Regions from separate parts of the Streptomyces sp. BBFR102 genome, predicted to be linked through region 2. Evidence: riboswitches for the same ligand, from Rfam matches in the RefSeq annotation. Region 2 holds a riboswitch; the other holds the start of a gene.

Region 1 (11,779 bases), 4.1 Mb from region 2:
GGCGCGGGACGCCAGGTAGAAGGCGAGCCCCGCGCTGCCGATACAGGCCGCCAGGACCGCGCCCCGGCTCAGGTCGAAGCGCGGCCGCCTCAGATCGAAGCCGATCGAACGGGGCCCGGCTCCCTCCCGTGTCAGCAGGTGGAGGACGAGCAGCACCGGCACCAGCGCGGTCGCGATACCGAAGAGCTGCCAGGCCAGATCCAGCCACGGGCGCCCGGGCGCCGCCGAGGAGTTGAGATTGGCCGCCTGATCCTTCAGGCCGCCCGGCCGGGTGACCGAGCCGACGAAACTGATCAGGGAGGAGACGGCGCTCGCCCCCAGCGACAGCGCCAGCACGATCAGCGTCTCGTCCCGGAACACCCTCCGAGCGGGGTCTTCCACCCGCAGAGAACCAACCACCAGCCCTGCCTCCGTCCGCACTCCGCCTCCAGTTGTGCAATCCCGTCCCGTCCGCCCGCACACCCCGCTAGGGTCCCGAAAACAGATCCGAAGATCGTGCGCGACAGGCCGAGGGGGACGGGCGTCCTCGACGGCGTGCCTGTCCCCCTCTCCTTGCTTCATCGCTCAAGGAGCGGCACCACCGCAATGGGACGACACAGCTTGCCCGATGAGTACGGGGCCGCTGCGCCCGCCCCCGGCCTTGGGGCCGTGCCGTCGCCATCGCCACCGTCCTCAACGCCGGTGTCCAGGACGACGAGGGGCTCGACCTCTTCTACCCGAAGGACGGCACGCCGCTGCTCGACCACCCCTTCGCTCTGGTCGACGAGCGCGGGCAGAACACCGACGAGAGCCGGGCGGCGGTCCGCCTCATGAACTTCTTCGGTGAGCCGGAGGGCAGCCGCATCCTGACCCGCCACGGCTTCCGACCGGAATCCGGCGCTGCCGGCGAGGCCGTGGTCACCGCGGCGGGCGGCCGCACTCCGCAGCCGTACGACCAGGAGGAGTTCGAGCCGCCGGAGCCGGAGGCGGTGCAGGAGACGCTCGGCCTGTGGACCATCACGGTGCAGAGCGCCCGGCTGACCACGGTCGTGGACTCCTCGGATTCGATGGCGCAGCCGGTGCCGGGCCGCGACCGGTCCCGGATGGACGTCACCAAGGCGTCGCTGCTCCAGGCGCTCTCCCAGTTCACCCCGGACGACGAGATCGGCCTGTGGGAGTTCGCCACCCGCCTCGACGGCGACAAGGACTACCGCAAGCTGGTCGAGACCCGCCGACTCGGCGACCGGAACGAGGAGGGCAAGGCCCACCGCGAACGCCTCACCGCCGCCTTCGGCGCCCTCACACCCGTCCCGGACGGCGCGACGGGGCTCCACGACACCACGCTCGCCACCTACCGCGCGGCGCAGGACAGCCATGTCAGCGGGAAGTTCAACGCCCTGGTGATCCTCACCGACGGGGTCGACGAGGACCCGGGGTCGATTTCCCGCAGCTCCCTCGTCGCCGAGCTGGAGGAGCTGCGCGATCCGGACCGGCTCGTCCCGGTGATCGCGCTCGCGGTCGGCCCGGCCGCCGACGAGGAGGAGGTCAAGGAGATCGCCGAGACCACCGGCGGCTCCGGCCACCAGGTCGACGACCCGGCGCAGATCCACGCCGTGATCCTCAAGGCGATCATGGGGTCGGGCAGCGCCGTCTGACCGTCGCCGCCCGACCCCGTGCCCCGTCCTGTCCCGCCCGGCCGGACTCAGACCGGCCGGGCGGTCGCGTCGGTGACCCCGACCGGCCAGGTGTGCACCGGCTCTCCGGCGTGCATCAGGTCGCTGTAGCGGCGCACCATCGCGGCGAGCGCCGGGTGCCGCTCCATCCCGCTCTCCCGTGCCCGGTGGTACGTGGCCGCCTGCCAGACGGCGCCGTTGGTCCGCCGGCGGCAGCGCGCCTCGATGACACCGAGGTAGCGGTCACGGTCGGCCGGGTCGACGCCCCAGGCGTCCAGCCCGGCGGAGGCGAGCGGCAGCAGCTCCTCCAGGACGAGGGTGGCCGCGTCGGTCTCGGCCGTGCCGGTGTACTTGCCGCGCCGGGGCCAGGTGAGCCGGGCGTCCATCCCGTACCGGCAGGCGGCGTCGAAGTTGGCCTCGGCCGCCTCGAAGGGGAGCTTCGTCCAGACCGGGGTGCGGCTCTCGGCGAGGGCGCGGACCAGCCCGTAGTAGAAGGCGGCGTTGGCCACCACGTCGACGACGGTGGGGCCGGCGGGCAGAACGCGGTTCTCGACCCGCAGGTGGGGCACGCCGTCAGCGACACCGTAGACGGGCCGGTTCCAGCGGTAGACGGTGCCGTTGTGCAGGATCATCTCCGCGAGGGCGGGGGCCCGGCCCGCCTCCAGGGCGGCCTCGGGGTCCTCGTCGGCGCAGATCGGCAGCAGTCCGGGGAAGTAGCGCAGGTTCTCCTCGAAGAGTTCGCGGGCGCTGGAGATCCACCGCTCACCGAACCAGGTGCGCGGACGTACGCCCTGGACCTGCAGTTCCACCGGACGGGTGTCGATCGCCTGGAGGAACAGGGGCACCCGCGACTCGCGCCACAGCTCCTTGCCGAAGAGGAACGGTGAGTTGGCGCCGAGCGCGATCTGCACGGCGGCGACGGCCTGCGCGGCGTTCCACACGGCGGCGAACCGGTCGGGGGTCACCTGGAGGTGGAGCTGCACGGAGGTGCAGGCGGCCTCCGGGGCGATCGACGAGGCGGTGTAGCGCAGCCGCTCGACCCCCTCGATGTCGAGCGGGAATTCCTCGCCCCGGGCGGCGATGATCTCATCGTTGAGAAGGCGGTAGCGGTCGACGTCGGTGAGATTGGCGGAGACCAGATCGTCGCGGGTGAGGGTCGGCAGAATTCCGATCATGACGATCCCGGCGCCCAGCTCCCCGGCTTTACGGTCTGCATACCCGAGGCCGATGCGCAACTCCTCGGCCAGCCGGTCCAGTACACGATCACCCAATCGGTGGGGGGCGATATTCACTTCGAGATTGAACATTCCCAGCTCGGTCTGAAAATCGCGGCTGGCGATCCGCTCCAGAACTTGCTGGTTCAGCATTCGCGGGAGGCCGTCGGAGCCCGCGAGATTGAGTTCGATCTCCAGACCCAGGAGGTTCTTCGGGCGGTCGAAGCGCTTCTCGTCCAGCATCCGCTCCAGCACCCGCTGACACTGCTGAAGTTTGCGCCGGAACGCATGCCGATCCGCCAGATCGAACGATCCCGCCTCGACCTTCTCACCCATCGTCGCCCTCCCCGGGGTACTGGTCCCCGGCTGCCGCCCAGGGCTGGTCCACGAAAGATGATGCCCAGGCAATGCGATCCATAACGCCCCGCGGCAGCCCGCCGCGCGCTAGGCTCGATCCCGACCGAGGCACTGGGCACATTCACGCGGCAAGCTGCGGGCGAATGCCCTCCAGCATCGCGACACCTGTTCGGCCCTGGCCCGCCGCCCACTCGGCCCGCAGGTCCGCGAGCGCGCGGTGAAATCCCCGGCGGGAACAGGCCGACCGCCTGCGGGATGAATATCCAGGTCACAGGCGTGCCGTCCCGAGAAAATCCGGATGAACCCCTCATTATGGCGACCGAATACCGCCTTGCCCGCAATTCTGAGCACCGGTAGGCGAAGCGCCGATGGAACACACGTCGTATAAACTCCGCGAACGAGGCAGTGAATTGGTGACCGCCAGGACCTGTCCGGCGGATCATCGCGGCCTCACGCACCGGTCTACCGGAGGGGACCGAAGGTCCCTGCCCCGCCCCTTCGCTCTGAGCTGACAGCGTCGTCCGCGCCTGCCCTGATGTCCCCTGCCTGCCCGACGAGAGGCGACCCATCATGCCGCTGCACTTCTCCCCGGCTCCCGCGCCCGCCGAGCGCAGCGTCCTCGCCGCCCTCGGTTCCCCGACGGCCGTCCGCGAGGCCCGCACCTCCGCGCTCCGCGCGGCGACCGGCCCCACCAGCCCGGAGCTCCCGCTGCCGGTCCACGTCATGGACCGCTCCACCTTGGAGAGCGACTCACCGACCCGGCTGGCCGGCTGGCGGTTCCTGATCCGCAGCGGCGAGCGGGCCGTGGCCGCCGCCGACACCCGCCTCACTCCGGACGGCTGGGCCTTCTCGCACTTCTTCGAGGGCCCGTACGTCACCGCCACCGAGGCGGCTTTGCGCCAGGCCGACGACCTCGCCGCCCCGCACCAGCCGCGCCTGCTGTCGGTCCCGGGGCTGTACATGCTGACGCTCTGGCTGCACGGCGACCCGGCGGCCGACGCCGGCCGGGGTGGCCCGCTCGCCACCGACCTGCTGGTCCCGATCGCTCCGGCCCCGCCCGGCATCGCCGCCCACCGGCCCTACCCGGCGTCCGAGCTGCTGCCGGTGCTGACCCGCCGTCTCTCCCCCGGCCAGTTGCCCGGCCCGCTGCTGCCGGCCTGACCGCCCGGGGCGCGGGGACGTCGCACGCCCCCTCCTCGCGCCCGGGGCGCACCACCCTCTTGTGGGCTAGTCCGATGTGACCACTTCCAACCACCCGAATCGACAGGGCAGTTGACATGAACCGCCCGCACGGGTGACGCGTCCTCCCCCAGTGAGGAGCGCTGCCGCGAAATGCCTGCGGATTCAGCGCCACGGGGCAACACTGGGACGACCGATCAGACGGGGGCGGTCATGAAGAACACGTCGAGCCGCAGGACAGCAACCACATCGCAGGGAAAGAACCCACCCATGTGCCAGCACCAGCCTCTCTGCCCCACCGCCGACTCCGCCGACCGGGAGGCCGCCCGCCTCGTGGCGCACCGCCCCGAACAGGGCTGGAGCCTGCTGTGCAACGGCGTCGTCCTCTTCGAGGACACCGGCGAGCTGCTGCCCGACGGGCAGATCGTCGCACCCCACCGGCCGCTGCTCCCGGGCCGGGTGGCCACGGCGGCGTGAGCGAGGGCGCGCGGCGGCCAGGCGCCGCGCGAGGGGAAACGGCAGGGCCGGCTCGGAGACGCATCCGAACCGGCCCTCACATGTCTGCGCCCTCCCCGCGGGCAAGGCTCGCGGCTCAGTCCTCGTACGCGTCCAGCGGCGGGCAGGAGCAGACCAGGTTGCGGTCGCCGTACGCCTGGTCGATTCGGCGAACCGGCGGCCAGTACTTGTCGGCCGCGCGGACACCGGACGGGAAGACGGCCTCCTCACGGGTGTAGGGGTGGTCCCAGTCGCCGGTGAGGGTGCGGGCGGTGTGCGGGGCGTTGCGCAGCGGGTTGTCCTCGGCGGGCCAGACGCCGGTGGCCACCTGCTCGATCTCGGCACGGATGGCGATCATCGCCTCGCAGAAACGGTCGAGTTCGGCGAGGTTCTCACTCTCGGTCGGCTCGATCATCAGCGTCCCGGCGACCGGGAACGACATGGTCGGCGCGTGGAAGCCGTAGTCGACCAGCCGCTTGGCGACGTCGTCGACGCTGACGCCGGTCGCCTTGGTGAGCGGGCGCAGGTCGATGATGCACTCGTGGGCGACGAGTCCGCCGGGGCCGGTGTAGAGCACCGGGAAGTGCGGCTCCAGCCGCTTGGCGATGTAGTTGGCGCCGAGGACCGCGACCTGGGTGGCGCGCTTGAGCCCCTCGCCGCCCATCAGCCGGACGTACGACCAGGAGATCGGGAGTATGCCCGCAGAGCCCCACGGGGCGGCCGAGACCGGCCCGACACCGGTGGCGGGTCCGGCGGCGGGCTGGAGCGGGTGGTTGGGCAGGTGGGGCGCCAGGTGCTCGCGGACACCGACCGGGCCCACGCCGGGGCCGCCGCCGCCGTGCGGGATGCAGAAGGTCTTGTGCAGGTTGAGGTGGGAGACGTCGCCGCCGAACCGACCGGGCTTGGCGAGGCCGACCAGCGCGTTGAGGTTGGCGCCGTCGACGTACACCTGGCCGCCGGCGTCGTGGACCGCGGCGCAGATGTCGGCGACGTGCTCCTCGAAGACACCGTGAGTCGACGGGTAGGTGATCATGAGCACGGCGAGCTGGTCGCGGTGCTGCTCGATCTTGGCCCGCAGGTCCTCGATCTCGATCTCGCCGTCGTCGGAGGTCTTGACGACGACGACCTTCATGCCGGCCATCACGGCGCTGGCGGCGTTGGTGCCGTGGGCCGAGGAGGGGATCAGGCAGACGGTGCGGTCCAGGTCGCCGTTGGCCCGGTGGTAGCCGCGGACGGCGAGCAGCCCGGCCAGCTCGCCCTGCGAGCCGGCGTTGGGCTGGAGGGAGACCTTGTCGTACCCGGTGACCTCGGCCAGGCGCTCCTCCAGCTCGCGGATGAGCGTGAGGTAGCCCTGCGCCTGTCCGGCGGGGGCGAAGGGGTGCAGCGCGCCGAACTCCGGCCAGGTGACCGGCTCCATCTCGGTGGTCGCGTTCAGCTTCATCGTGCACGAGCCGAGCGGGATCATGCCCCGGTCCAGCGCGTAGTCCCGGTCGGCCAGCCGCCGCAGGTAGCGCAGCATGGCGGTCTCGGAGCGGTACTGGTGGAAGACCGGGTGGGTCAGGTACGCGTCCTCGCGGAGCAGCGCCCCGGGCAGCGCGTCCGGTGCGGACGCGTCCAGCTGCTCAAGGTCGGCGCTGACGCCGAAGGACTCCCAGACCGCGGCGAGCTGGACGCGGGTGGTGGTCTCGTCGCAGGCGACCGAGACGTGGTCGGCATCGACCTGGCGGAGGTTGATGCCCCGCTCGCGGGCGGCGGACGCGACCTCGGCGGCGCGGCCGGGCACCCGCGCCGTCACGGTGTCGAAGAAGGAGTCCTCGGTGACCTCGACCCCGCCCCGGCGCAGCCCCTCGGCGAGGAGCGCCGCGAAGCGGTGGGTGCGCCCGGCGATGCCGCGCAGCCCGTCGGGCCCGTGGTAGACCGCGTACATCCCGGCCATCACGGCGAGCAGCACCTGCGCGGTGCAGATGTTGCTGGTGGCCTTCTCCCGGCGGATGTGCTGCTCGCGGGTCTGGAGGGCGAGCCGGTAGGCACGGTCGCCGTCGGCGTCGACCGAGACGCCGACCAGGCGGCCGGGGAGGCTGCGGGCGAACTTCTCGCGGACCGCCATGTATCCGGCGTGCGGGCCGCCGAAACCCATCGGGACGCCGAAGCGCTGAGTGGTGCCGACGGCGATGTCCGCGCCGAGCTGTCCGGGCGGGGTCAGCAGAGTCAGGGCGAGCAGGTCGGCGGCGACGGTGACGACGGCGCCCAGTTCGTGCGCGGCGTCGATCACCGGCTTGAGGTCGCGGACGGCCCCGGAGGCACCGGGGTACTGGAGGAGGACGCCGAAGACGCCGCGCTCGGCCACCTCGGCGGGGATGCCTCCGGCAAGGTCGGCGACGACCACCTCGACGCCGGTCGGCTCGGCGCGCGTCTCGATCACCGCGATGGTCTGGGGGAAGGTGTCGGCGTCGATGAGGAAGACGCCCTGCTTGACCTTGCCGACCCGGCGCGAGAGCGCCATCGCCTCGGCGGCGGCGGTGCCCTCGTCGAGCAGGGAGGCACCGGAGGTGGGCAGACCGGTGAGGTCGGCGACCGTGGTCTGGAAGTTCAGCAGCGCCTCCAGCCGGCCCTGCGAGATCTCCGGCTGGTAGGGCGTGTACGCCGTGTACCAGGCCGGGTTCTCCATGACGTTGCGCAGGATGACCGGCGGGGTGAAGGTGCCGTAGTAGCCGAGGCCGATCATGGAGTCGACGACCTGGTTGCGGTCGGCCAGACCGCGCAGTTCGGCGAGGACCTCCGCCTCGGAGCGGCCCTCGGGCAGGTCCAGCGCCTCGGCGCTCTTGATCACGTCGGGGACGGCGGCGGCGGTGAGTTCGTCCAGCGAGCCGTACCCCACCTGCGCGAGCATCTTGGCGCGGTCACCGGCGTCGGGCCCGATGTGCCGCTGTTCGAACGGGACGCCCTGTTCGAGGCGGGAGAGCGGGATGCGGTTGGCGGTCATGCGGAGGCCTCCTGGTCGACGCGACCTGCGAGGGGCACCCGCCGCGGGTGCCCTTACGGCCTCCCCCTCTGTCATCCGGACCTGAGAGCTTCACCGGCGCGGGCACCGGTTTTCACCGTCGGTGAGGCCGGGGCGCGCACAGAGCGTCCGCCTCCCGTCCTGCTTTCCAGAGTGACCTCGTCCGTGCGGTACGGGGGCCTGAGAGATTCCGGGGAGGATTTGCTCCTTCGGCGCCTCCGCGTTGATCGCCGGAGGACTCTCCCGCACGGGGTCGACAGCCATGGTCAGCCTACCAGCGGGAACCATGCCGGGTCCCCCGAGTGGCCGAGCGGCAGGATGTGCCCTTTCGTAGGAGGGACGGATGTGCTGCGATGCCCCCGGGAGGGTTCCGTGCAGAGCGATATCGATCCCCGCAGCCTGATCGGACGCAAGGCGTTCGACCGCCACGGCACCAAAGTAGGCACGGTCGACGAGGTCTATCTGGACGACGCGACCGGCGTCCCCGAGTGGGCCGCCGTCCGCACCGGCCTCTTCAGCCGCGACGCCTTCGTCCCCCTGGAACCGAGCGAGCTGGTCGACGGCGGGCTGCGCATCCCCTTCGAACGCGCCCTCATCCGCGAGGCCCCCGACTTCGGCGTGGGCCGCCACCTCTCCCCGGAGCAGGAGCTCCAGCTCTACCACCACTACGGCCTGGACGTCGGCGCCCCCGAACCGCCCCCGGACCGCGACTTCGGCCGCATCGCGGGCACGGAGGACAGCTGACCGCTCACTCCTCGCCGGCCTCCTCCACCAAGGGCAGCGGGGCCGAGGGGCTGAGCTCCGGGTCGTCCGTGCGGAACGTACGGACCCGGCCCGGGGCCGAGGTCGGGGTCTCGAACCGGACCGTCACACGCCCCACGCCGCTCCCCTGGACCCAGCCGTGGCCGTACGTGGTGTGGACGACGTCATGGCCGGCGGGCCAGCGCCGCTCCTGCGGCACGGTCGGCGCGACCGGAAGCACGGGCTCGGCCTCGGCCCCCTCGGGGGCCTCCCCCTGCTCCCCGGAAACCGCCGCGGCCTGGGCGAACAGGTCCTCCTGCGTGTAGTCGGCGAGGCCGCTCACACCGACGCCGAGGAGCCGGACCCCGCCGGTGGTGTCCACCCCCTCCAGGAGCCGCGCGGCGGCCTCCCGGACGACAGCGGGGTCGTCGGTGGGGCCGCGCAGGGTCTCCGAGCGGGTCAGCGTCGAGAAGTCGTACCGGCGGACCTTGAGGACCACCGTGCGCCCGGAACGGCCCGCCTCGCGCAACCGCCTCGTGCACCGCTCCGCCAGCCGCGCGACCTCGCCCCGCACCCGGACCCGGTCGTGGATGTCCAGGTCGTAGGTGTCCTCCACGGAGACGGACTTGCCCTCCCGCTCCGAGACCACGGGCCGCTCGTCGAGGGCGAGGGCCATGGCGTACAGCCCGGTGCCGTGCGCTCGGCCGAGCAGCCGGACCAGTTCGTCCTGGCCGGCCTGGGCGATCTCGTCGACGGTGGTGATGCCCGCGCGGCGCAGGTGGTCACCGGTGGCGGGGCCGACCCCGGGCAGCACCCGGACCGGGAGCGGCGCCAGCAGTTCGCGCTCCGTTCCCGGTTCGATGAGGACCAGACCGTCCGGTTTGGCGCGCTCGGAGCCGATCTTGGCGAGCATCTTCGACACGGCGAGCCCGACCGAACCGCTCAGTCCGGTGACCCTCCTGATGTCCGCCCGCAACCGCTCCCCCACCTCGCGGGCCGAGGAACTGCCGAAGGCGGCCCCGCCCGCCTCCAGGTCGACGAATGCCTCGTCGAGGCTGAGGGGCTCCACCAGCGGGGAGAGCTGGCGCAGCAGCCCCATGACCTGGTTGCTGACGTCGCGGTAGAGGGTGAAGCGGGGGGTGAGGTAAGCGGCGTGCGGGGCGAGCCGACGCGCCTGCGCGGTGGGCATCGCCGAGTGGACGCCGAACCGCCGCGCCTCGTACGAGGCGGTCGCCACCACCCCGCGCGGCCCGAGCCCGCCGACCACCACCGCCTTTCCGCGCAGACTCGGCTTGGCGGCCTGCTCCGCCGAGGCGTAGAAGGCATCCATGTCGAGATGGAGGATCGTGGGCGCGGATCTCACGTCCTTGATGCTGCCCTACGCCACCGACAACGGCGGCGGGGCGGCCCGCGGAACGGTTCACACCGCCCGGTTGCGCCGCCGGGCCAGCTCGTCGGCGGGGTGGTGGCGGAGCACCGTCTCCCCGGTGTCCACCCGCTCCCCGTGGAGCTGGGCGAGGGCGCTCTCCACGTCCGCCCAGACCACGCCCACGGCGATGCCGAAGATGCCCTGGCCGCCCTGGAGGAGGTCGACGACCTCGTCGGGCGAGGTGCACTGGTAGACGGTGGCGCCGTCGCTCATCAGCGTCATCCGCTCCAGGTCGCGGAAGCCGCCGTCCCGCAGGTGCTGGATGGTGGTGCGGATGTTCTGGAGGGAGACCCCGGTGTCGAGGAACCGCTTGACGATCTTGAGAACGACCACGTCGCGGAAGCTGTAGAGCCGCTGCGCCCCGCCCCCGTGCGGCGGCCGCACGCTCGGCTCGACCAGGCCGGTGCGGGCCCAGTAGTCCAACTGGCGGTAGGTGATCCCGGCCGCGGCGCAGGCGGTGGGACCCCGGTATCCGATGTCGTCCCCGGCCCTCTCCACGCTGCCGGCGACGGCCTCGACCGGCCGCCCCTGCCGTGTCGCCGACCTGCCGTGAAGCGGGTACAGACCGTGCTCGCGGGGGCTGAGCCCCGGAGCACCCCCCGTCGTACCGTCGCCGCTCATGCTCACGCCGACCCTCCGTCCTTGACCTGCTTGTCGACGGTAGGCAGTCGCCCGGGGTGCGTCAACGATCGCCGCGCTCGCCACGCCGGGTGATATTCCCCCCAAGGGTGGTTTACCGTGTCCCACTTCCGGGAACCGGGCGCCGAACCGGCCGACGCTACTGGCTGTTGTTGGTGCCGAAGTCCTCCGGCGAGATCTGGTCGAGGAACTCGCGGAACTTCTCCACCTCGTCCTCCTGCTCGTCCGGGATGGCGACCCCCGCGTCGTCGAGTACCCCGTCACTGCCGTAGATCGGCGTGCCGGTGCGCAGCGCGAGCGCTATGGCGTCGGACGGACGGGCACTCACCTCGACGCCGCTGGCGAAGACCAGCTCCGCGTAGAAGACCCCTTCGCGCAGGTCGGTGATGCGCACTTCGGTCAGCTCCTGCCCAACAGCCTCCAGGACGTCCTTGAAAAGGTCGTGCGTCAGCGGCCTGGCAGGGGCCATCCCCTGCTGGGCAAACGCGATGGCGGTCGCCTCACCCGGTCCGATCCAGATGGGGAGGTAGCGGTCGCCTCCCACTTCGCGCAGGAGCACGATCGGCTGGTTGGAGGGCATTTCGACCCGGACACCTACGACGTCGAGCTCGTTCACACAGCAACCCTAGGACGTGCCCGGCGGGTTTGGGTAGTCGGGCTCCCTCTGGATCACTCCGGATCAGGGCAGACGTACTCCGAGAGCGGTCTGGAAGAGCGCCGAGTGCAGGCTCGTGGTGAGCTCGGCCAGCTCCTTGGTCCGCTCCTGGGCGTGGGCTCTGGTCTGCGGATTCCGGTGCAGGCGCAAGGGCGCGACGATCTGCTCGACCAGGGAAGCCTCCCGGTCGGCGGCGGCTTTCATGGCCCGCAGATGGCGCGGCTCGATTCCCGAGCGGCCCAGTTCGGCCACCAGAGCGGCGACGCGTACCGCCTGGGCGTCGTAGCCCCCCTCGGACAACGAGCCGATCAGCCCGTACGACTCCCATTCGGCGAGTTCCTCCTCGCCGACCTCGACCGCGGCCAGGAGCTCCGCACGGCCGATGCGGCGGACGGTGGGGGTGCCGGGTTCGGCGTC
Region 2 (11,779 bases):
CCAGTTCTCGGCGCGGGCGCCGACGAACTCGGCCCGGTTGACGAAGACTTCACCGCGCCACTGCTGCCCGGGGGCGTAGGGCGCGACCCAGGGGCCGACGATGGCGAGAACCAGGAAGACCGCGATGATCCCGGCTCCGACCAGCGCCATCTTGCTGGCCCGCAGCCGCTTGAGGGCTTCCTTCCAGAGACTGGCGCCGCTGGAGCTCTCCTGCTGGGCCGTGAGTTCCGCGAGGCGGTCGATCTTGTCCGTCTTGGTGCTCATGTCAGTGCACCCGCACTCTCGGGTCGATCAGGCTGTAGGCGAGGTCGACCAGGAGGTTGATCAGGACGTACGCCATCGCGATGAACATGATGAAGCCGACGAGGACCGGATAGTCCCGGCCGTCGATCGCGGTCCGGATGAAGGAGCCGATGCCGCCGAAGGTGAAGACCGACTCGGTGAGCACCGCGCCCGACAGGAGGGAACCGGTGAGCAGGCCGACCGAGGTGATGACGGGCAGCAGCGCGTTGCGCAGGACGTGGCGGGTGCGGACGACGCCCTTGCGCAGGCCCTTGGACTCGGCGGTGCGGACGTAGTCCTCACCGAGCACCTCCAGGACGCTGGCCCGGGTCATCCGCACGATGACCGCCACCGGGATCGAGGCCAGCGCGATGGCGGGCAGGATCAGGTGGGTGAGCGCGTCCCAGGTGGCGTCGAACTCACCGGTGAGCAATCCGTCGAGGACCGCCAGGCCGGTCACTTCCGTGGCGTCGATGCCGGTGGTCAGCCGCCCGTAGCTGGGGAACCAGCCGAGGTTGACCGAGAAGACCGTCCGCAGCATGAAGGCGAGGAAGAAGACGGGGATGCAGATGCCGATCAGCGAGCTGGAGACGGCGGCCACGTCGAGCCAGCCGCCGCGCCGCTTGGCGGCGAAGTAGCCGAGCGGGACGCCGACGGCGACCGCGAGGATGATGGCCATCAGTGACAGCTCGACCGTTGCGGGGAATCGCAGGAGGAACTCGTCCAGGACCGGCTGGCCGGTCTGGGTGGACGTGCCGAGGTCGCCCTCGATCAGCCGCTTGATGAAGCGGCCGTACTGCACGTACACCGGCTGGTCGAGCCCCAGGGCCCGGTTGATACGTGCTACCTCGGCCTCGGTCGCTTTCTCTCCGAGAATCGCCGAGGCGGGTCCGCCGGGCAGCCGGTTCAGCCAGATGAAGAGCAGAACCGACAGGCCGAGCAGGGTGGGTATGAGTTGAAGCAGTCTTCGTACGACGAAACGCAACACCCCGCGATGCCCCTTTCTTGCGTAGTTCGTGGTGCGCCCGTGTTCGGGCCGGGTCGCGGCCGGGCGCGTGGGGGGTTTTGGGAGGGGTGGCGCACGGTGGTGACCGTGCGCCACCCCCGACCGTGCACGCGGCGGGTCCGCCCGGCCGCGAACGAGCCGTGGCCGGACGGACCCTGACGCACCGTGAGGCGCTGGTGCCGCATGGTGCGGTGCTTACTTGAACGTGACCTCGGAGAAGTTCTCCTGCGTCAGCGGGGAGACCAGCGGCGGGTTCACGTCCTTGGCGAAGGCGATCGCCGGGGGGGAAGCGGAGACCGGGACGCCGGGCAGGTGGTCCATGACGACCTCGTTGGCGTGCTGGTAGAGCTTGACGCGCTTGGCGTGGTCGACCTCCTTCGAGGCCTCCCCGATCGCCTCGAAGACCTTCTTGTCCTTGAAGCCCCACTGCTTGTCGTACTGGGCGAACCAGGTACCGATGAAGTTGTAGGCGTCGTTGAAGTCACCGGTCCAGCCGAACAGGTGCAGCTCGCAGCCGCCCGCCTCGGTGGCGTCGACGTAGTCCGGGGCCCACTTCATCGGCTTCGGGGTGACGGTGATGCCGACCTTCTCCAGGTCGGCCTTCATCAGCTCGAAGAGGTCACCCGGGGAAGGCATGTACGGGCGGCTGACCTCGGTCGGGTAGCAGAACTCGACCTTCAGCTTCTCCTCGCCGGCCTTCTTCAGCAGGCTCTTGGACTTCGCCGGGTCGTAGGCGTACTTGGTGACCTTGTCGGAGTAGCCCTCGACGGTGTCCGGGATGAACTGCGTGGCCGCGACGCCGCCCTCGGGCAGCTGCGTCTTGACCAGGTTGTCCTTGTCGATCGCGTGGGCGATCGCGGCGCGGACGTCCTTGTCCTTGAGCGCCTTGTTCTTCTCCTGGGTGAAGCCCAGGTAGAAGATGTTGAAGACGTCACGGGTCGGGACCTGGAAGCCGGCCTTCTCCAGGGTCTTCACGTCGGCGGGCGACACGAGGTCGTAGCCGTCGATGTCACCGGCCTGGAGGGCCGAACGGCGGCCTTCCTCGGTGTCGATGGTGCGGAAGACGAGGTTCTTGACCCCGGCCTTCTTGCCCCAGTAGTCGTCGAAGCGCTCCAGGGCGACTTCCTTGTTGCCCTTGTTCCACTTCGTGATCTTGTACGGGCCGGTGCCGGCGACCGTGCCGGCCTCCTGGCTGTACTTGGGGTAGGTGATGGCGTCGTCCTTGGCGGACGCCTCCTCCTTCGCGTACTCCTTCAGCGCCTTCGGCGAGTGGATCGCGAGGGCCTGGAGCGAGAAGCCGCCGGGCAGGTTGGCGGAGGGCTTCTTCACCTCGATGACGGCGGTGTTCTCGTCCTTCGCCGTGCAGGACTTGTAGTTCGCCTTGGGGGCGTCCTTGTCCTCGTTCTTGGCGAAGCCGCCCATGATGGTCTGCCAGTAGTACGACACGGCCGAGCTCTGGTACGCGCCCGTCCAGTTGAACCAGTGGTCGTAGTTGGCGCAGACCGCCTCGGCGTTGAACTTCTCGCCGTCGTGGAACTTGACACCCTTGCGCAGGTTGAAGGTCCAGACGGTGCCTTCGTCGTTCGAGTCCCACTTCTCGGCGAGGCCGCCGACGAGCTTCGAGCCGCCGGGCTCGTGCTCCAGCAGGGCCTCGAAAGCCTGGCGGGTGACGCGGAAGGTCTCACCGTCGGAGGCCAGCGCCGGGTCGAGGGAGCCGGGGTCGCCGGCGCCGGCGAACACGAAGGTGTCCTTGGCGCCGTCCTTGCCCTTCCCTTCCGTGGTGTCTCGCTCACTGGAGCACCCGGTGACGATCAGCGCGGTCGCAGCCGCGACCGTGATCGCCCGAGTGACTCGGGACTTGAAAATGCGCATGGGCCCACCCCGGTTCAGCATTCATACAGAGGTCTTGACCGACTGAACACTACCCACGTCTCTCACCGGGGAGAATGATCCGCATAGCGGTGATACCGACCTGAGACCCGGACGGACAACAAACCGCGCATATCCAGGACATCACTCCTTCCGGCGCCGTTTACCGGACAGAAGCGCCCCTTCAGGGGCGCCGCGACGGCGGTTCCGTACCATTCGCTGCCGCACGAACACGCTGCGCTACACCGGACTTTCACACCCCGTCAGCCGAACCTCCGCACCCCTTCGCCCCATTGGCCGGGCGAGCCCCCTTATGTCCCCTCGCGCCGGTGGGCACGCACGGAAGGGGACTGTCTCGAATGCTGGACGGCGAAAGTCGGTGGGCCCTCATTCCGCTCGCCTCATTCGTGTCCACCGGAAGGGCCCGCAAACCTCTGGCCAACGGAAGTGCCGACGGAATTGCGGGCGCCCGGAGCAGAAAGGGAGCGGGCGGGAGTGAAAGGGGAGCGAAAGGCGCGAAAAGGGGCGCCTGGCGAATGATGGGCAGAATTCCGGGCGGTTCACGCGCGGGCGCGGGCCGGGCTCACGCCGGCGTCCGGGTGGACGGCACCAGGCGAGGACGGCCGGGATCGCCGGCCGCACCGCATGGAGGGCCCGCCTGCGGCGGCCCGGCGGCCCTGAGCGCGCAGGTCGGGCTCAGCGGCCGTACGGCTGCGGGTACCCGTACCCCGAGGCGGGCGGGGCCGCGTGGGCGTCGCGGTCGTAGAAGGGGCGGGCGTGGGCGCGCAGCCAGAGGGCGACCGGGTCGTAGGGGTCGGACATGGCGACGGTGGAGACGGCGAGGCCGTCGGGGACCGCGCCGACCGACTGGCGCATCATCGCCCGCACCGACTCCACGGTCTGGGCGCCCGGGTCGTACACGTCGAGGCCGATCGCCAGGTACGGCACGCCGAGGGCGGGCTGGACCCAGGCACGGCGCAGCGAGCGGAGCGCGGGGGTGCGGTGCGCGTTCTGCGCCAGCAGGGCGTAGAACTGCGGGAGTTCGATGACCGGCTCGGAGATCCGCAGCGGGCCCGGCGGCTGGGCGTCGAGGCCGACGGCGAGGCGGCGCAGGTCCGCCCAGGGGACGCCGACACCGCCGCCCGGGGCGTGCGGGTTGATCCAGAGGCCGACCTGGTCCTGGTAGAGCCCGGCGGCGGCCTCATGGGTGGAGACCACCTCGTGGGCGCGGGTCCAGCCGCTGGCCGCCAGTTCCTGGGCGGAGGTGACGCAGGGCGCGTAGCCGAGGCCGTCGACCTCCATGGTGGCGTACTGGGCGTCGGGTGAGCCGGCCTGGCCGTGCCAGAGCAGCATCCAGACCTCCCCGCCGGGGTCGGCGAGCGCGTGCAGCAGCCCCTCGTAGGCGTCGTACCGCCCGGGGGCCACCTGGCGCAGCATGTGCTCGACCTGCCCGGCCGCGGCCGTGCCCGACGCACTCACCTGTTGACCGCCCCTTCGTCACTTCGTCCCCCGGGGCCTGCCCCCGTCACGCCGGGACCGGTTCCGTGTGTCACGGAACCGGCCAGGTCATGAAAACAGCTTAGGCCCTCTGCCCGTCGGTCAGAACGGGTCGGGCCGTGGTGCGCCGGGCCGCCTACGGCTCGCGCCGGTAGAAGGGGCGCAGCTTGTTCGCCATCCACTGGGCCACCAGGTCGTCGGTGGCGTCCAGCAGGACGAGGTTGACCGGCCAGGGCACCGGGGTGCGGCCCAGGGCGCGGCCGAGGGCGTCCATGGCGCGCTGTGCCGCGTCGTCGTCGCGGCGGTTCAGCGCGACGCCGATGAACAGGACCGGGTCCTCGCCCTCGACGCTGGCCAGGCAGCGGCGGGCGGTGGCGACCACGCCGGACTCCTCGAACTCCCCGGCGGCGACGCCGAGGAAGTCCACCGGGTCCTCCTGCCAGTCGGGCTCGTAGGTGCGCACCCGGCCGCCGGTGGCCGGCCCGTCCAGCGGGGAGCGGCCGGTGCGGCACAGCTCGGCCACGGCGAGCGGGGGCAGCGGGACGCCCACCGTGCCGCCCGGGTTGACCGCGATGCCCAGCTGCGGGGGCAGGCCGCGGGCGAACTCGGTGGCGGGGGCGACGGCGAAGGCCAGGTGGCCGCCGACGCAGGAGCGGAACTGCTGCTCGGAGCTGAACACCGGGACGTACGCGGCGCCGTCGATGTCCAGCGTCGGCAGGTCCAGGGAACCGCTCTCGGGGCCGCCGCCGTTGGGGAGCGGGACCCAGACACTGCTGCGGCCGAGGACCTCGACCAGCCGTCCGCCGGCCGACTCGGCGCCGAGGGACGCCGCCAGAGCCTCTTCCAGTTCGTTGCCGGGCCATCCGCCGTAGAGCCCGTGGGGGGCCTGGGCCGGGACGCTCATCTGCTCACCGCCTGATCACACATACCTCGCCTGCGCCCCGACCCTACCCGCGTCGGGGCCCGTTGGGGAGCGGGAGTCGGCTCACGCACGGAAGGTGAGCGTACGCAGCCGGTCGGCGGCGGCGCGGTCGAGGAGGACGGCGGAGCCGCAGCCCGGTGGCGGGGTGCCGGCGTCGAGGGCGGCGAGGAGGCGGGCCACGGCGCGGCGGTGGCGCAGGAAGGCGTACCGGCTGACCCCTCGGCCCCGGGTCCGCTGGCCGTCCAGGGCGGTGTCCGGATCGACATCGAGGAGGACCAGGTGCAGGGTGCGGTCGCGGCGGCGGGCCTGCCGGGCGAGCCAGTGGCGCACCCAGCGCTGGGTGCCGCAGTCGTGGACCACGACGCTTCGGCCCGAGCGGAGCAGGCGGCGCAGGGCGGCGTAGTGGGCGAGGCGGGCGAGGGGGCGGTACAGGGCGTAGGGCAGGGCGGCGGGGAGGCGGGCCTCCCACTGCTCGCGGGTGTCCTGGGAGTCGGCGCGGGCGGCGCGGACGGTGCGGCGGATCAGGGTGGACTTGCCGCTGCCGGGCAGGCCGGAGACGACGACGAGGTCGCCCTGGCCGAAGGTGAGGGTGTCGGGGGCGGGGCGGTCGCCGGGGCCCCGCAGGTCACGGACGGTGGCCGGAATCTGCCGGGTACCCGGCTGGGCGGGCAGGGCGGACAGGGCCATGCCGACGGCGGGCGGGGTGGGCCCGCCTTGAGTGTGGGGCGGCGCGGACACCGCCCGGCCGCTGCTGCTCTGCACCGTGGTCGGCTCCCCCCGTGCGGTCACGTGCGTCATCTCCCCCGAGTGTAAAGAGAAGGTAATGCGGCGCAAGCCGATTACCGGTCCCGTCGCCGCCGCGGGCGGTTCTCTGGCGGTCACGCCGGACGGGGCCGGTTGGTTCCGCCGGGTGGTGCGGGCGGGCCGGGGTTGGCCGGAAGCCGCCGCTCGCGTCGCCCACGGGGAGGGGTGCTGCCGGGCCGGGGTGCGTGCAATGATGGGCGCGAACTGCATACCGGCCGCTTGAATCCGCGCGGGAGAGTTCTGCTGGGCCTCGAAGCCCAGGTCAGGACGCCGAAGGAGCAAGTCCCTCCCTTGAATCTCTCAGGCCCCGTACCGCGCGGGCGAGGCACATCTGAAAAGCGGGCCGTTCCGTCGGTCCCACCCAAGGTGCAAGTCATGGCCGCCCCGGCCGCTCGTCGGGGTGGCCGCGGCGAACCTCTCAGGTTTCGATGACAGATGGGGAGGATCGATCCCCCTCGCCGTCATGCCCTGGGAGCGCCCGGATATGAGCCAGACCCCCCGTACGACCGCACTCGACGCCACGCACCGTGCGCTCGGGGCCACGATGACCGACTTCGCCGGCTGGGACATGCCGCTGCGGTACGGCAGCGAGCGCGACGAGCACCAGGCGGTGCGCACCCGCGCCGGGCTCTTCGACCTCTCCCACATGGGCGAGATCACCGTGCTGGGCCCGGACGCCACCCGCTTCCTCGCCTACGCCCTGGTCGGCAACATCGCCACGATCGGCCCCGGCCGGGCCCGCTACACGATGATCTGCCAGGAGGACGGCGGCATCCTCGACGACCTGATCGTCTACCGGCTCGGTACCGTCGAGGCCCCCGAGTTCATGGTCGTCGCCAACGCGGGCAACGCCCAGGCCGTGCTGGACGCGCTGACCGGGCGGGCGGGCTCCTTCGACGTCGAGGTCCGCGACGACCGCGACGCGTACGCGCTGCTCGCCGTTCAGGGCCCGGCCTCCCAGGCCGTCCTCGCCTCGGTCACCGACGCGGAGCTGGACGGGCTGAAGTACTACGCGGGGCTGCCCGGCACCGTGGCCGGGGTCGAGGCGCTGATCGCGCGCACCGGCTACACCGGTGAGGACGGCTTCGAGCTGTTCGTGGCGCCCGGCGACGCGGTGGCCCTCTGGCAGGCGCTGACCGCCGCCGGGGCCGACGCGGGCCTGGTGCCGTGCGGGCTCTCCTGCCGCGACACGCTGCGCCTGGAGGCGGGCATGCCGCTGTACGGGCACGAGCTGACGCAGGCGCTCACCCCCTTCGACGCCGGGCTCGGCCGGGTGGTGAAGTTCGAGAAGGAGGGCGACTTCGTGGGCCGCGCCGCCCTGGAGAAGGCGGCCGAGAGGGCCGCCGAACACCCGCCGCGCGTCCTGGTCGGCCTGGTCGCAGAGGGCCGCCGCGTGCCGCGCGCGGGCTACCCGGTGGTCGCGGACGGCCAGGTGATCGGCCTGGTCACCTCGGGCGCCCCCTCCCCCACCCTGGGCAAGCCCATCGCCATGGCGTACGTCGACGCGGCCCACGCGGCACCCGGCACGTCCGGCGTCGGCGTCGACATCCGGGGCAGCCACGAGCCGTACGAGGTCGTGGCGCTGCCCTTCTACAAGCGCCGGAAGTAGCGCGCGTCCCGCGTCCGAGGCGGCCCCGGCCGGGCGCCGGGCCCCAACGTGACGCGACGCACCCGGTCCGTCCCGGATCGCGAGACCCTCCGTTCACCAGCACACCCCCGCGTACAGGAGAATTCACCCCATGAGCAACCCCCAGCAGCTGCGCTACAGCAAGGAGCACGAGTGGCTGTCGGCCGCCGAGAACGGCGTGTCGACGATCGGCATCACGGAGTACGCGGCAGGCGCGCTCGGTGACGTCGTCTACGCCCAGCTCCCGGACGTCGGCTCCACGGTCACCGCGGGCGAGACCTGCGGCGAACTGGAGTCGACCAAGTCGGTCAGCGACCTGTACTCCCCCGTCTCCGGTGAGGTCACCGAGATCAACGAGGACGTCGTGAACGACCCGTCGCTGGTGAACACCGCCCCCTTCGAGGGCGGCTGGCTGTTCAAGGTGCGCGTCACCGAGGAGCCGGACGATCTGCTCTCGGCCGACGCGTACACCGAGTTCTCCGGCAACTGAGACCACCCCAGGGACTGTGATGTCTTCGAAGTCGCTTCTGAACACCCCCCTCCACGAGCTCGACCCGGACGTCGCCGCCGCCGTCGACGCCGAGCTGCTCCGTCAGCAGTCCACCCTCGAGATGATCGCCTCGGAGAACTTCGCTCCGGTCGCCGTCATGGAGGCGCAGGGCTCCGTCCTCACCAACAAGTACGCCGAGGGCTACCCGGGCCGCCGCTACTACGGCGGCTGTGAGCACGTCGACGTGATCGAGAAGATCGCGATCGACCGCGTCAAGGAGCTGTTCGGCGCCGAGGCGGCCAACGTCCAGCCGCACTCCGGTGCGCAGGCCAACGCCGCCGCGATGTTCGCGCTGCTGAAGCCGGGCGACACGATCATGGGCCTGGACCTGGCCCACGGCGGCCACCTGACCCACGGCATGAAGATCAACTTCTCCGGCAAGCTCTACAACGTGGTCGCCTACCACGTCGACTCCGAGAGCGGCCAGGTCGACATGGCCGAGGTCGAGCGGCTCGCCAAGGAGTCCCGCCCGAAGCTGATCGTGGCCGGCTGGTCGGCCTACCCGCGCCAGCTGGACTTCGCCGCCTTCCGCCGGATCGCGGACGAGGTCGGCGCGTACCTGATGGTGGACATGGCGCACTTCGCCGGTCTGGTCGCGGCCGGGCTGCACCCCTCGCCGGTGCCGCACGCGCACGTCGTCACCACCACCACGCACAAGACGCTCGGCGGCCCCCGCGGCGGCGTCATCCTCTCCACCGCCGAGCTGGCCAAGAAGATCAACTCCGCGGTCTTCCCCGGCCAGCAGGGCGGTCCGCTGGAGCACGTGGTGGCCGCCAAGGCGGTCGCGTTCAAGGTCGCGGCCTCCGAGGAGTTCACGGAGCGCCAGCGGCGCACCGTCGAGGGTGCCCGCATCCTCGCCGAGCGCCTGGTCCAGCCCGACGTCACCGACCACGGCGTCTCGGTCCTCTCCGGCGGCACCGACGTCCACCTGGTCCTGGTCGACCTGCGCGGGAGCGAGCTGGACGGCCAGCAGGCGGAGGACCGCCTCCACGAGGTCGGCATCACCGTCAACCGCAACGCCGTCCCGAACGACCCGCGGCCCCCGATGGTCACCTCGGGCCTGCGCATCGGCACGCCGGCACTGGCCACCCGCGGCTTCCAGGCCGAGGACTTCGCCGAGGTCGCCGACATCATCGCCGAGGCCCTCAAGCCCAGTTACGAGGCCGAGGCGCTGAAGGCGCGGGTCACCGCCCTCGCCGAGAAGCACCCGCTGTACACCGGGCTGAAGTAGCCCGGACGCCGCCGGGCACCCCCCGGCGGCGTCGCACCGCGCACACTGGAGGGTGTGGGTCCGCTTTCGCCGGCCCGCACCCTCCGTCGCGCCCGGGGTCCCGCAGCCCCGTGCCCCCTCCCCTTCGGCGGACAGCGCCGTCCGCCCCCCGCTAGGAGTTCCTGTGGCCATCTCGGTCTTCGACCTGTTCTCGGTCGGCATCGGCCCGTCCAGCTCGCACACGGTCGGCCCGATGCGGGCCGCGCGGATGTTCGCCCGCCGCCTCAAGAACGAGGGCCTGCTCGTCCACACCACCTCGCTCCGTGCCGAGCTGTTCGGCTCGCTCGGGGCCACCGGGCACGGCCACGGCACGCCCAAGGCCGTCCTGCTCGGCCTGGAGGGCGAGTCTCCCCGCACGGTCGACGTGGAGCGGGCCGACGACCGGATCGCCCAGATCCGCGCCACCGGCCGCCTGAACGTGCTGGGCGTCCACGAGATCACCTTCGACGCCGACGAGGAACTGGTCCTGCACCGGCGCCGCGCCCTGCCGTACCACGCCAACGGCATGACCCTGTGGGCCTTCGACCACACCGGTGCGACGCTGCTGGAGAAGACGTACTACTCGGTCGGCGGCGGCTTCGTGGTGGACGAGGACGCGGTCGGCGAGGACCGCATCAAGCTGGACGACACCGTGCTGACCCACCCCTTCCGCACCGGCGACGAGCTGCTGCGGCTGGCCGGCGACACCGGCCTGTCGATCTCCGCGCTGATGCTGGAGAACGAGAAGGCGTGGCGCTCCGAGGCCCAGATCCGTGCCGGGCTGCTGGAGATCTGGGAGGTCATGCGAGCCTGCGTCAGCCGGGGCATGACCCGCGAGGGGCTGCTGCCCGGGGGCCTGAAGGTCCGCCGCCGCGCCGCCCACACCGCCCGCCAGCTGCGCGCCGAGGGCGACCCGGCGGCGCTGGCCATGGAGTGGATCACCCTCTACGCGATGGCCGTCAACGAGGAGAACGCGGCGGGCGGCCGCGTGGTGACCGCCCCGACCAACGGCGCCGCCGGGATCATCCCCGCCGTCCTGCACTACTACGTGAACTTCGCCGCCGGTTCCGCCAGCGAGGCCGAGAAGGAGGACGCCGTGGTGCGCTTCCTGCTCGCGGCCGGCGCCATCGGCATGCTCTTCAAGGAGAACGCCTCGATCTCCGGCGCCGAGGTCGGCTGCCAGGGCGAGGTCGGCTCCGCCTGCTCGATGGCGGCCGGCGCACTGGCCGAGGTCCTCGGCGGCACGCCCGAGCAGGTGGAGAACGCCGCCGAGATCGGCATGGAGCACAACCTCGGCCTGACCTGCGACCCGGTCGGCGGCCTGGTCCAGATCCCCTGCATCGAGCGGAACGGCATGGCCGCGGTCAAGGCCGTCACCGCCGCCCGCATGGCCCTGCGCGGCGACGGCTCCCACAAGGTCTCCCTGGACAAGGTCATCAAGACCATGAAGGAGACCGGCGCCGACATGTCCGTCAAGTACAAGGAGACGGCCCGGGGCGGGCTGGCGGTGAACATCATCGAGTGCTAGGGGAACAGGCCCTGACCAGTGCGTTCGTATCTTTCAGCGCTGTCAGGGCCTTCTCCGGCCACACGGCGCAAGCCCCTGGGGTCTCCGGGCTGCGGCAGCCAAGGCCTGGAATGGCCGCCGGGCGGTCCCAGGAGTGAGGCCGCATACCAGTTCGAGCGATCCGAGACGTGGTCGGAGCGTCGTCGGAAGCGGACGGGGCCGGGCGGGCACGCCCGGCGTACCTGTGCTGAAGTCGCCCATGCCGCGCGTTCCGGCGCGGATCGCTGACACGGGCATCGCCGCTCGGGCGGACCGGTCGTCACGAAAGACCAGCCCACCGACCGGCGGCGAGGGACGTGAGGAGCCGGGCGGGCGCGTCCATGAAGTCGTAGTGGCCGCCCTCGACGACCCTGATCTCGACCGAGTCGGCGTAGCGGCGCCAGCCCTGGAGGTCCGCCAGACTCAC

What was found. A riboswitch is a leader RNA that binds a small molecule or an ion and turns the genes downstream of it on or off. The one in region 2 is predicted to bind glycine.
Region 1: it holds a riboswitch for glycine, as region 2 does, so the genes downstream of both, gcvP (aminomethyl-transferring glycine dehydrogenase) here and gcvT (glycine cleavage system aminomethyltransferase GcvT) in region 2, are expected to answer to the same signal.

What each region holds. Positions count from the first base shown of each region.
Region 1 covers NZ_CP195757.1:405,490-417,268, forward strand. Annotated here, with positions in the region: gene ACSLIC_RS01890 (CPBP family intramembrane glutamic endopeptidase) at 1-420, opposite strand, end outside; partial or broken gene ACSLIC_RS01895 (VWA domain-containing protein) at 675-1,634, shown strand; gene ACSLIC_RS01900 (glutamate-cysteine ligase family protein) at 1,682-3,202, opposite strand; gene ACSLIC_RS01905 (hypothetical protein) at 3,794-4,384, shown strand; gene ACSLIC_RS01910 (DUF5999 family protein) at 4,673-4,879, shown strand; gene gcvP (aminomethyl-transferring glycine dehydrogenase) at 4,995-7,880, opposite strand; glycine riboswitch at 8,057-8,154, opposite strand; gene ACSLIC_RS01920 (PRC-barrel domain-containing protein) at 8,271-8,642, shown strand; gene ACSLIC_RS01925 (DNA polymerase IV) at 8,647-10,002, opposite strand; gene ACSLIC_RS01930 (MerR family transcriptional regulator) at 10,060-10,695, opposite strand; gene ACSLIC_RS01935 (bifunctional nuclease family protein) at 10,847-11,323, opposite strand; gene ftsR (transcriptional regulator FtsR) at 11,387-11,779, opposite strand, start outside.
Region 2 covers NZ_CP195757.1:4,461,281-4,473,059, reverse strand. Annotated here, with positions in the region: gene ACSLIC_RS19945 (ABC transporter permease) at 1-264, opposite strand, end outside; gene ACSLIC_RS19940 (ABC transporter permease) at 266-1,270, opposite strand; gene ACSLIC_RS19935 (ABC transporter substrate-binding protein) at 1,484-3,160, opposite strand; gene ACSLIC_RS19930 (enhanced serine sensitivity protein SseB C-terminal domain-containing protein) at 3,854-4,636, opposite strand; gene ACSLIC_RS19925 (enhanced serine sensitivity protein SseB) at 4,791-5,558, opposite strand; gene ACSLIC_RS19920 (AAA family ATPase) at 5,640-6,365, opposite strand; glycine riboswitch at 6,601-6,705, shown strand; glycine riboswitch at 6,706-6,825, shown strand; gene gcvT (glycine cleavage system aminomethyltransferase GcvT) at 6,865-7,989, shown strand; gene gcvH (glycine cleavage system protein GcvH) at 8,120-8,497, shown strand; gene glyA (serine hydroxymethyltransferase) at 8,517-9,788, shown strand; gene ACSLIC_RS19900 (L-serine ammonia-lyase) at 9,952-11,334, shown strand; gene ACSLIC_RS19895 (thioesterase II family protein) at 11,633-11,779, opposite strand, start outside.